Regions from separate parts of the Lysinibacillus sp. FW301-JW8 genome, predicted to be linked through region 1. Evidence: riboswitches for the same ligand, from Rfam matches in the RefSeq annotation. Region 1 holds a riboswitch; each other region holds the start of a gene.
The links. Region 1 has a riboswitch for cobalamin ahead of AC3WOM_RS16620 (energy-coupling factor ABC transporter permease). Riboswitches for the same ligand answer to the same signal wherever they lie in the genome.

Region 1 (3,592 bases):
AGCGTAGCCACTGGGCAGGTGAGTGATAACCAAGTCGAGCCTGCTGAGCAAGGTGAATTTTTTGCATACTGTCTAAAAAAATAAAAATAAATCGATATGTTAATTCTACCAGCTCAACAAACAAAGCAGGAATTCTACATTGTCTCAACACATGACAAATAGACTGTACAGATGTTGTTAGGATTAAAAAATATAAACAACTGACACTTCCAAGAACGATGAAAAAAAGTTGCTGTGCTGTCACTATGCTTGCGTTGCCTACAAAAATTGTCCAATTATTAATAGAAAATGACCAGATATGTGCAGGTAGCATGCTCGTCGCCGGGGCTATAGATATTAAAATAGATAATAAGCTAGATAGTAAAAAAAATCCGGGTAACAATAATAGTTTAAAATAATATTTAACAGGAATTTTTGCGCTTATAATGATAAAAGCACTCATTACAATAAATGTAATGAGTGAAATTCGTTCATCTCTCATGATAAGCGACAATAATAATAGTCCAAAAGAAAACATCATTTTTTCTAGCGGATGAACAGACGCTAGCTTATTCATATATGCATACTTATCAATGAGCAACATACTTAACCTTCTTTATGTTTGCCGCGCATTAAGCCGATAAAGTATCCGATAAATCCAGCACCTATAGCAGCTTGTAGTGCGAATAATAAGCTTTCAATTTCTCCACTTGGTGGTTCCCATAAGCTTTCAAACCATGGTTCGTATTCAGCATTTATTTCACCAATTGCCGCCTCCGCCTCACCATCTGCTCCTTCGAATTCAGCACCTTTTTGTATGAATAATGGGACAATGGCTAATAATACAACAATTGCAAGCAGTAATAAGTTTTTTTTCATCCTAATGTGCCTCCTTTGTTGAGAAAACACGTAAAGCTTTTAATTCGCTTACATTGTATTTTTTCAAGAAATTCATCACGACTACTGTTAAAATTCCTTCACTAACAGCTAGAGGGATTTGTGTTAATGCAAAAATACCCGCGAATTTTGAGAATGACGCCATAAAGCCACCAACCTCAGAAGGGAAAGCAAGAGCTAGTTGTACTGAAGTGACAATATATGTACCTAAGTCACCAAGCATAGCAGCTAAAAACACAGCTAAAGAAAATGATAGACCCATTTTTTGTGAGCCTTTAAATACATAATAAGCAATAATTGGACCAACAACTGCCATGGAAAAGGCGTTTGCTCCTAAAGTTGTAAGTCCTCCATGTGCTAAAAGTAAAGCTTGGAATAGTAATACAATTGTTCCAATTACGCTCATTGCTAATGGTCCAAACAGAACTGTACCAAGCCCAACACCTGTTGGATGCGAGCAGCTTCCTGTTACAGACGGTATCTTTAATGCTGATAGCACAAAAGCAAAAGCGCCTGATAGCCCTAATATCATTTTTGTTTCAGGGTTTGCATCAATGGTTTTGCGAATTGAACGTAATCCTAAAATAATAAATGGAATGGATACAACCCACCAAAAAATGGCCCATTCAATTGGCAAAAAGCCCTCCATTATATGCATGGCAAATGCACGATTTGGCACAAATAAAAATGCCAATAAGAAATAACTAAGTTTCCAGCCTGAGAATTTCAAAATTTCTCCTCCTCACTTATAGTTTTTGAAAAAGCGTGCGAAAATAAAAAAACACTTCTCCATATTGGAAAAGTGCATAGCTAAAAAACAAATAGAATTCGATTCTACTAAGCCGCACACCTATCCTCGTAGGTTGAAACGTTCACATTCTTTTCGGCAGGTCTCCTGGCTTTAGTTCCTCGTTTTATAGGCCTTCCCATCCGTTGGACAGTGGCATTCTCTATAAAACTCCCTAGTACAGTGGCGGGACCGCGCCGGACTTGAACCGGCTTCCCTTTTAAGCAAAATGATAAGCACTTCGCACCGAAAAAAGATGAAGTTGTGAGATTTCACGACAAAGTGTAACATGATTTTCCATCATGAGGCTATCTTTTTTAAGAAAAAAATTTTTTTAATTGAGGTGCAATGTAGAAAATTCTGATAAAATAAAAGAGAATTTTTCTTTATTCTATGAAATTTTTGATGAAATTTTAATAAAATTGTCATGATTTTAGTGAGAAATATTGAAATTTTAAAATTATAAGATATGATAGAGACAGTTTTCAATTCATGTAAAACATACAAATTTGATATATAAACATACATAAGTGCTTGAATATTTTCAAGATAATAGGGAAATTGGTGAAAATCCGATACAGCCCCCGCTACTGTAATAGCTGATGAAATCGCAAATGCCACTAGTGCAAACTTGGGAAGGCGCGAAAGTAAATGGAAGCTTAAGTCAGGAAACCTGCTTATGTAATAATGCATGCAAACTTTTCGGAGGGAGAAGTTGAAGCAAAGGCGAGTACCTGTAATTTATTCGACTTTATTTGGCTTCTACTAAACCTTTACTCTTCGATTAGAGTAAAGGTTTTTCTTTGTTCCTAAAAGTATTGAGGGGGAGAACAACGATGACTACTTGGAATTTAGAAGGGATGCAAACCCATCTTTTTATTTGCAATGGCAGCAGCTGTATGAAAAAAGAAGCGGAGGAAATTACACAAGCAATTCGTGATGAAATACAGTTGCAGGCACTTGATAAAAAAATACATACAACACGGACACGCTGTAACGGCAGATGTAAGGATGCCTGTGTTGTCATTGCTTATCCGCAAGGAAATTGGTACCGTGTGCCAACAACTGAGCATGCGAGGGCACTTGTGCAGGATTTATATCATGAGTCACTGCATCATGAACATGTTTTTACACTTCGGGAGGGTACATTGCAGCGGACAGCACAAACAACAGCCATTAAAGGCATCGAAAAGGTGAAAGAGGGGTAACAAAATGGCGCAACAAGGGAAGATTTTCGTAGTTGGCTTTGGGCCTGGTGATTTTAATCATATTACGCATCGGGCAGTGGAGGCATTGCAACAGAGTGATATGATCATAGGCTATAAAACATATGTAGAGCTGATTCAAGACTTAGTTAATGCAAAATCCATTGTTAGTACAGGTATGACGGAGGAAGTATCTCGTGCACAGGAAGCGGTACGCCAAGCAGAGGCAGGGAATATCGTATCTGTTATTTCCAGCGGTGATTCTGGTGTTTATGGCATGGCAGGATTAGTGTATGAGGTATTAATCGAGCTTGGTTGGACGGAAGCAACTGGTGTAGAGGTAGAAATTGTTCCAGGTATTTCTGCTATCAATTCATGTGCAAGTTTACTAGGTGCGCCAATTATGCATGACGCTTGTACGATCAGTTTAAGTGATCACCTAACACCTTGGAATTTAATTGCGAAGCGTGTGGAGGCAGCAGCAATGGCGGATTTTGTGATTGCTCTGTATAACCCAAAAAGTGGTCGACGTACAAGGCAAATTGTGGAGGCCCAACGCATTTTATTAGAATATCGTTCACCTGATACACCAGTGGGACTTGTCAAAAGCGCTTATCGTGATCGTCAGGAGGTTACAATGACAACTTTAGCAGAAATGCTAGAGCATGATATTGGAATGCTGACAACAGTTATTATCGGAAATTCATCAACGTTTTTCTATGAT
Region 2 (3,592 bases), on a different contig from region 1:
GAGATGTCTGAAGGCTTCAAAGATTTAGCACATAGTATTAATGATGAAGAAGGCGTTATATGGAAAATTTGGACTGAGAACGCGTTAGCTAAAGAAGCTGGCGGGGTGTATTTATTTGAAACGAAAGAAAGTGCTGAAAAATATTTAGCCATGCACTCTGCCCGCCTAACAAGCTTTGGAATAACAAATATTCGCGGTAAAATTTTTGCAGTAAATGAAGCATTGTCATCCATTAACAATGGGCCTATCCTTCGATAAACAACATGGCGTATCCGCAATAGGAGATACGCCTTTTTCAAACTATCAATATTTTAATATTTTCTTTGTATATTGCTCAGATACATACGTTAAATAAGGCTTACCTGTAAGAGGATGAGTTTGTATATCAGCATAAACACCAAATACATCTTGTAATAGCGTCGGTGTAAGTACTTCTTCAGGTGTACCAGAGCAAACAATCTGACCTTTTTGTAAAACATAAATTTGATCGCAATACATAGCTGCAATATTTAAGTCATGCAAAGCAGCAACTACTGTTAAATGTAGGGTTTGAATTAAATCCATTAACTGTAATTGATGCTGTATATCTAAATGATTTGTTGGTTCATCTAAAATTAGAATTTGTGCTTGCTGAGCAAGAGCACGTGCAACCATCACTCGTTTTTTTTCTCCACCTGACAGAGAGCTGAAGCTACGTTTTTCTAAGTGCGCGATACCTGTTTGATTTAATGCATCCTTCACAATTTGAAAATCCCGTTCTTGATCGAGCTCCAATAGTTTTTTATGAGGTGTTCTTCCCATACTTACTAAATCATGTACCGTAAAGTCAAATAAAACCGGTGTTTCTTGACTTACTACCGCCAAATTTCTAGCAATGGTTTTACTTGATTGCTTAAAAATATCCTGCTCATTTAACAAGACTGTACCATTTTCGGGTTTTAATAGACGATACATATTCTTTAATAAGGTTGACTTCCCGCTACCGTTAGGACCAATTAGCCCAACAAATTGCTTTTCCCTTATTTGAATACTAACTTCATGTAGTATACGTTGATCATGAATGGAATAGGATACCTGCTTCGCTTCTAATGTCATAGGTTTAATCTCCTTCACCGAAAGAATAATTATTACGGCGTAGTAGCCAGATGAAAAATGGTCCTCCACAAAAAGCAGTAATTATTCCAATCGGCATTTCTTCAGGGGCTATTAAAATTCGTGCAATTGCATCTGCCCAAACTAAAAAAATCCCTCCTAATAGAGCACTAATTGGTATTACATATTTATAGTTGGAACCTACTATTATGCGGACAATATGCGGAATAATTAAACCGACAAATCCAATTGAGCCACTTACTGCAACAAGTACGCCCGTTAATAAAGATACTAGCAGGATAAGCTGCAAACGAAATTGTTGGATATTGACACCTAATGTAACCGCAGCCTCTTCTCCAAGCAATAATAAATTTAAGTTCCGATAATGGAGCCACAGTAAGGCAAACACGACGATAAATATAGCTGTAGGAATGATTATATTACTCCATTTAGCACCTGCTAGACTACCAAGCATCCAATACATAACTGCCTTAATTCCATTCTCTTGCTTTGCCATCATTAAAATAAAATTCGATACAGCAGATAAAATAAACGACACTGCCATTCCCGCAAGTAAAAGTCTAAAAACAGAGATTCTTCCTCCGACACGTGCAAGGAAAAACACTAACAATATGGCAAGAAGTGAGCCTAAAAATGCAGATGCAGAAAGAGCGAAAATACCTAGAAATGAAAAAGCACCTAAAATAATAACTGCTGTAGCACCGACTGTTGCTCCTGAAGATATTCCCAATATGTATGGTTCAGCTATAGAATTACGCACAAGAGCCTGTATAGCTGCTCCAGCGATTGCTAAGCCTGCTCCTACGATTGCAGCTAGCAAGACGCGTGGCACCCGTATTTGCCAAATGATAATTTCTTGCGAGCGACTCCAATCCTGCTCTATAAAATTTTGAACGATTGGAATTTTGGATAGAATAACCTGCCACACATAAAGAGGTGTGATGGAAACAGATCCAACCATAACAGCCAAAGTCATAGAAATGATTAGTACTAGAAGCAGAGTCAGAGATAATAGTATAAATTTTTTATTCATATGTATAATACTCCTAATCAATCGTAATAGATATGAAACAATAAAAAAGAGTATTTCATGCATAGTATGCATAGAAATACCCTAGAATCATCAACAAAGTCAGAAAGATTTCCATCTATTGTCCGTAAATGCGTTCATCCTCGTGGGCATTACAAGTATCACTATATGGCAGGTCTCCTGGCTTCGGATCAACGTTTTACGATTACCTTCCCATCCTAGAACAGTGGCTAAATCATCATAAAACTCCTCGTTACAGTTGCGGGACAGCGTCGGACTTTCACCGACTTCCCTTTTAAGTGACACTTTGTATAAGATGTCACACCATTAGTATCCAAACTATTAAAATTATGACGATTCTATCATACATTTTAGTAGTTAGTCTATAAATAACCGTAAATTATAAACTTTAGCTGTGAAAACCGCAATTGAGTTAACCTAAATAAAATAACAAGTTGACACAAATGCTTTATTTTCTTACACTATTAATAACTTTAATAGATAGGAGTGAAATTATGACAACAGTTGCAGAACACTCTCATCATAGATTAAGAACAGTAGATATTGCCTATATTGGATTATTTTCAACATTAATGATGATCGGTGCTAATATTACCTCCTTTGTCCCTTTCATGTCTGTGGGAGGAGTCCCAATCACATTGCAAACTTTCTTCGCTATTTTAGCTGGATTAGTTCTTGGCAGTAGAAAGGGAGCGCTTGCTTGTACGGTATATATGTGTATTGGTTTAGCTGGTGCACCAGTATTTGCGCGTTTTGGTGGCGGCTTTGGACAAATCCTAAGCCCTACATTTGGCTTTATTGTCACATTTATTTTAGCAGCATTTATCGCAGGACTGATTGTTGAGCGCAGTGGAACAAAGAAAAGCTATATTGTTGCGGCAGTAATTGCTACAGCTATTAATTATTTACTGGGGACAAATTGGATGTACTTTGCTTATAAACTATGGGCTAGCGCTCCTGACGCTTTCAATTATAAGATGGCATGGCTTTGGATGATGCCACCATTGCCAAAGGATATTATTTTAGCTGTCTTTGCGGGTATTTTTGCGCATCGTCTACAAAGAATATTGAAAATAATACCAATAAAATAGTTGTACCCTGAAAACGTCAATCTTAAAAAGATGGCGTTTTTCTTATAACGTGGCCATTATTTCTGCACATTTATTTGCTACATTAAGCGTAATAGTGAGGAGGAATAAATATGAAGATAAGAAGAAGCTGGTTTATTAGTTTACTGACAGTAATTGCTTTACTAGCGTTATCAGCTTGCTCTGACAAGACAGATTCAGGTGAAAAAAATGACAATGAGCAGAATACAATGATAGATCATTCCACAATGGATCATTCTAGCTCTGGTGAAGTGCCAATAGCGTTAAAAACTGCCGTAAACCCTACATTTTCAGTAGGAAGCACAGCTATTATTACTGA
Region 3 (3,592 bases), on a different contig from region 1:
CCAGCTTTTCGTAATTCGTTAATGGACTCCGCCACATCAACAGTTGGAATTGATAATAAAATACTGTAGGATGCAGAATATTTAATAGCACCAGTCTCCCCAACGACCTCTGCAATTATTTGAAATTGTGTTGGCGTATAATGCTTATTAATAATTCCAGGGCTTACTGCAAGTCGAGTAAAATCTCCCTGCTGATTTAGCTTTTCAAAGGTTTTCTCTGGTATGTTCATATTAAATGCATTCATGTATAATGTCTCCTTATGAAAAAGGAGCTAGCAAAATGCTAGCTCAAATTTTAAAAGTTATCTGGATAAAAGCCTTTTGCCAAAATTTGAATGGCTTCTGCGGCACGAACTCCTTCAGATGCTGCAGATAGTGGTAAAATAACAAAATGTTCATTTTTCACGGCTTCTGTTTCTTTTAATGCTGGGTCATTCTTTAAGAAATTAATTTTTTCTTCAGCAGATGTCTCTCCATAATCAATAACAACAATCACCTCTGGATTACGCGCAACTGCCTCTTCCTTTGAAACGGTTGTCCACCCAGATTCGACATCACCAAAAACGTTTTTGCCTCCAGCAATCGTTACCAACTCATTCATAAAGTTTTGCGCTGCTGTAAAGACATCCTTATCACCGCTGTCAAAAACTAAAACAGGCAGCTCTTTGCCATCCTGGGGTAATTTCGCCCGAATAGCCTCTACATCCTTCGTCATTTGATCGATTAAAGCTTCTCCACGATCTTCGACACGGAATATTTTTGCGATATTACGAATATCTATGAAAATATCCTCTAAAGTTGGCTTTGTCATATTGGATGCTGTATGTAGATATGTGTGAATCCCTAATGCCTCAAGCTCTTCTGGAGTGCCGACACCCTTTTCACCAAAGGCACTTTTCCATCCCCCATATAAAAAATCTGCCTCTGCATCAATTACCTGCTCCTTTGTAGGATATTGGTCAGCTAATACAGGTACCTTGTCGTAAGCAGCTTGTAAAGGCTCATAAATTTTATCATCTAAATAGGCTGTGCCAACCATTGAATCTTCTAAGCCTAAAGCTAGCATAATTTCTGTTACATGTTGGTTTAAGCTAATCGCTTTTTTGGGAGCTTCTTTATAAACTTGCGTTGTCCCATTATTGTCAATCGTTACTTCTGTCGTTGCCGCTTGTGATGGTTCAACCTTTTCCCCTTGTGCTGCTGATTCATTATCTTCCTTCGCGCTGCATGCACCTAAAATAGCCATCAATGCCAGTGCAAAGACAAGCCACATGCTGTTCCATTTCTTCATGTCTTTATCTCCTTTGATGTTATATATAGTAAGAAATCAGTAGACTTCTTTGCTACCATGATTCGTGATGAACTGTATAACAAATTGAAAAAGGGCATAAAAAAATCCCCTTGTTTCCAAGAGGTACGCATAGTGAAAAGACGGCTTTTGACCTGATTCACTATCCCCATCCTCGTGGTTGAAGTAAAGAATATTATTGGCAGGTATCCTGGCTTAGGTTCATCATCTGTACGCCTTCCCATAGTGTGATTACAGTGGCATATTGTATAGACTCCCCATTTACAGTTGCGGGACAGCATCGGATTCTCACCGATTTCCCTTTTAAGCAAATGACAAAGGCCATTTGCACCAATATAAAGGTATTATGTATTGTTATAAATATTATTGATAGACTAGCAAAAGTAATTTCCGTTCGCAATCTCACAAAATAATCCATTTACTAAATATATTTATTATTAAAGAAATATTCATACATAAACGAGAACTATTTTACATTAAATTATTTTCGCAATCATTAGATTTGGAACACTATTATGACATATTCTAAAACTATTTACCTTGAATTTATTAAAATTCTGTTACAATAAAATAGACGGATTTATAGAAACGAGGATTAATTTATGTACAAAACTATTGGGATCCTTGCTCATGTGGATGCAGGAAAAACAACATTCTCAGAGCAATTATTATTTCATACCAAAAGTATTCAGGCTCGCGGGCGGGTAGATCATCAGGATACATTCCTAGATAATCATGAGCTAGAGCGACAACGCGGCATCACTATTTTTGCGGAGCAAGGTCGTATGACAATTGGCAACGACACATATACATTAATCGATACACCTGGACACGTCGATTTCTCCCCTGAGATGGAGCGTGCAATTCGTGTTATGGATTATGCCATCATTGTGATTAGTGCAGTTGAGGGGCTACAGGGGCATACTGAAACAGTTTGGCACCTATTACGTCAGTATCACATTCCAACCTTCTTTTTTATCAACAAAATTGATCGTGAAGGTGCAGCGGTGGATCATGTTATGGCACAGCTTCAAAAAGATTGCTCTGAGGATGTACTACTAGTAAATGAAATGTTCCATTCGGATTATATTCCTTCTAACATAATGGAATGGCTAGCTGAACGTGATGACAATCTTTTGGATGCTTTTCTTAATGAAACATTAGATAGCGCTCGCTGTCTTGCCCACCTCCAAGCGATGATTAAACAGGAAAAGGCCTTTTTATGCTTTACTGGCTCTGCATTAAAAGATATGGGGATACAGGAACTCCTAGCACAGCTTCCACTGCTTACTGAAACACATTTCAATGCTGCTGCACCATTTCAAGGTGAAGTCTTTAAAATTCGACATGATGGCCATCAACGCTTAACTTTTATCAAAGCATTACAGGGAACCCTGCATATTCGAGATGAATTTTCATTTGGCGATGTAACCGAAAAAGTGACGGAGATACGGTTATATAACGGACATCGTTTTGATACCGTACAAGAAGTTACAGCTGGAGAAATTTTCGCTGTGAAAGGGCTTAGTTTAGCAAATATTGGTGCAATCCTTGGAAGCTCCAGTAACCCACAGCCCTATGAGTTAGTGCCAACCCTGCAGGCCAAAGTACAATACGAGGGTGACCAGCATATCAAGGAAGTCCTAAAAATCTTTCGTATCCTTGAAGCGGAAGAGCCGTCATTACGTGTAATATGGCATGAAAAATTTCAAGAGATTCAAGTACATATTATGGGTCTTATCCAGCTTGAGGTTCTTATCGAAGTGCTCAACAAGCGTTTTTCACTTGCCATTTCATTCGGAGAGCCACAGATATTATATATGGAAACAATTGCATCAACTGTTACAGGCTATGGTCATTTTGAACCTTTAAAGCACTATGCGGAAGTGCATTTATTAATGGAGCCAAGTTCACGCGGTACTGGTAATACATTTGTTAATGCATGTCATACGGACGATTTATCCGTTGGGCATCAACGACTAATTGAAAAACATCTATTCGAGCGCGAACATCATGGATTACTAACAGGCTTTCCTGTGACCGATATTCGTTTCACGCTTTTAACGGGGCGTGCACATATTAAGCATACCGAGGGCGGCGATTTTCGCGAGGCTACATTCCGGGCATTACGGCAAGGGCTCGAGCAAGCAGAGTCTGTCCTTCTGGAGCCCTACTACCGCTTTAAGTTAAAAGCATCTACCGATTTTATCGGTCGCATGATGACAGATATTCAGCAAGCATCCGGTACATTTGACCCACCAATTATTTCTGAAGATGCTGTCA

Region 2: it holds a riboswitch for cobalamin, as region 1 does, so the genes downstream of both, AC3WOM_RS20510 (FecCD family ABC transporter permease) here and AC3WOM_RS16620 (energy-coupling factor ABC transporter permease) in region 1, are expected to answer to the same signal.
Region 3: it holds a riboswitch for cobalamin, as region 1 does, so the genes downstream of both, AC3WOM_RS04760 (ABC transporter substrate-binding protein) here and AC3WOM_RS16620 (energy-coupling factor ABC transporter permease) in region 1, are expected to answer to the same signal.

What each region holds. Positions count from the first base shown of each region.
Region 1 covers NZ_JBYTBB010000041.1:45,584-49,175, reverse strand. The annotation lists gene cbiQ (cobalt ECF transporter T component CbiQ) at 1-583, opposite strand, end outside; gene AC3WOM_RS16625 (energy-coupling factor ABC transporter substrate-binding protein) at 586-858, opposite strand; gene AC3WOM_RS16620 (energy-coupling factor ABC transporter permease) at 860-1,606, opposite strand; cobalamin riboswitch at 1,745-1,929, opposite strand; cobalamin riboswitch at 2,175-2,358, shown strand; gene AC3WOM_RS16615 ((2Fe-2S) ferredoxin domain-containing protein) at 2,500-2,871, shown strand; gene cobJ (precorrin-3B C(17)-methyltransferase) at 2,876-3,592, shown strand, end outside.
Region 2 covers NZ_JBYTBB010000060.1:21,258-24,849, forward strand. The annotation lists gene AC3WOM_RS20500 (monooxygenase) at 1-258, shown strand, start outside; gene AC3WOM_RS20505 (heme ABC transporter ATP-binding protein) at 304-1,095, opposite strand; gene AC3WOM_RS20510 (FecCD family ABC transporter permease) at 1,100-2,146, opposite strand; cobalamin riboswitch at 2,297-2,487, opposite strand; gene AC3WOM_RS20515 (biotin transporter BioY) at 2,659-3,255, shown strand; gene AC3WOM_RS20520 (YdhK family protein) at 3,366-3,592, shown strand, end outside.
Region 3 covers NZ_JBYTBB010000007.1:58,602-62,193, reverse strand. The annotation lists gene AC3WOM_RS04765 (precorrin-3B methylase) at 1-245, opposite strand, end outside; gene AC3WOM_RS04760 (ABC transporter substrate-binding protein) at 296-1,291, opposite strand; cobalamin riboswitch at 1,473-1,659, opposite strand; gene AC3WOM_RS04755 (GTP-binding protein) at 1,912-3,592, shown strand, end outside.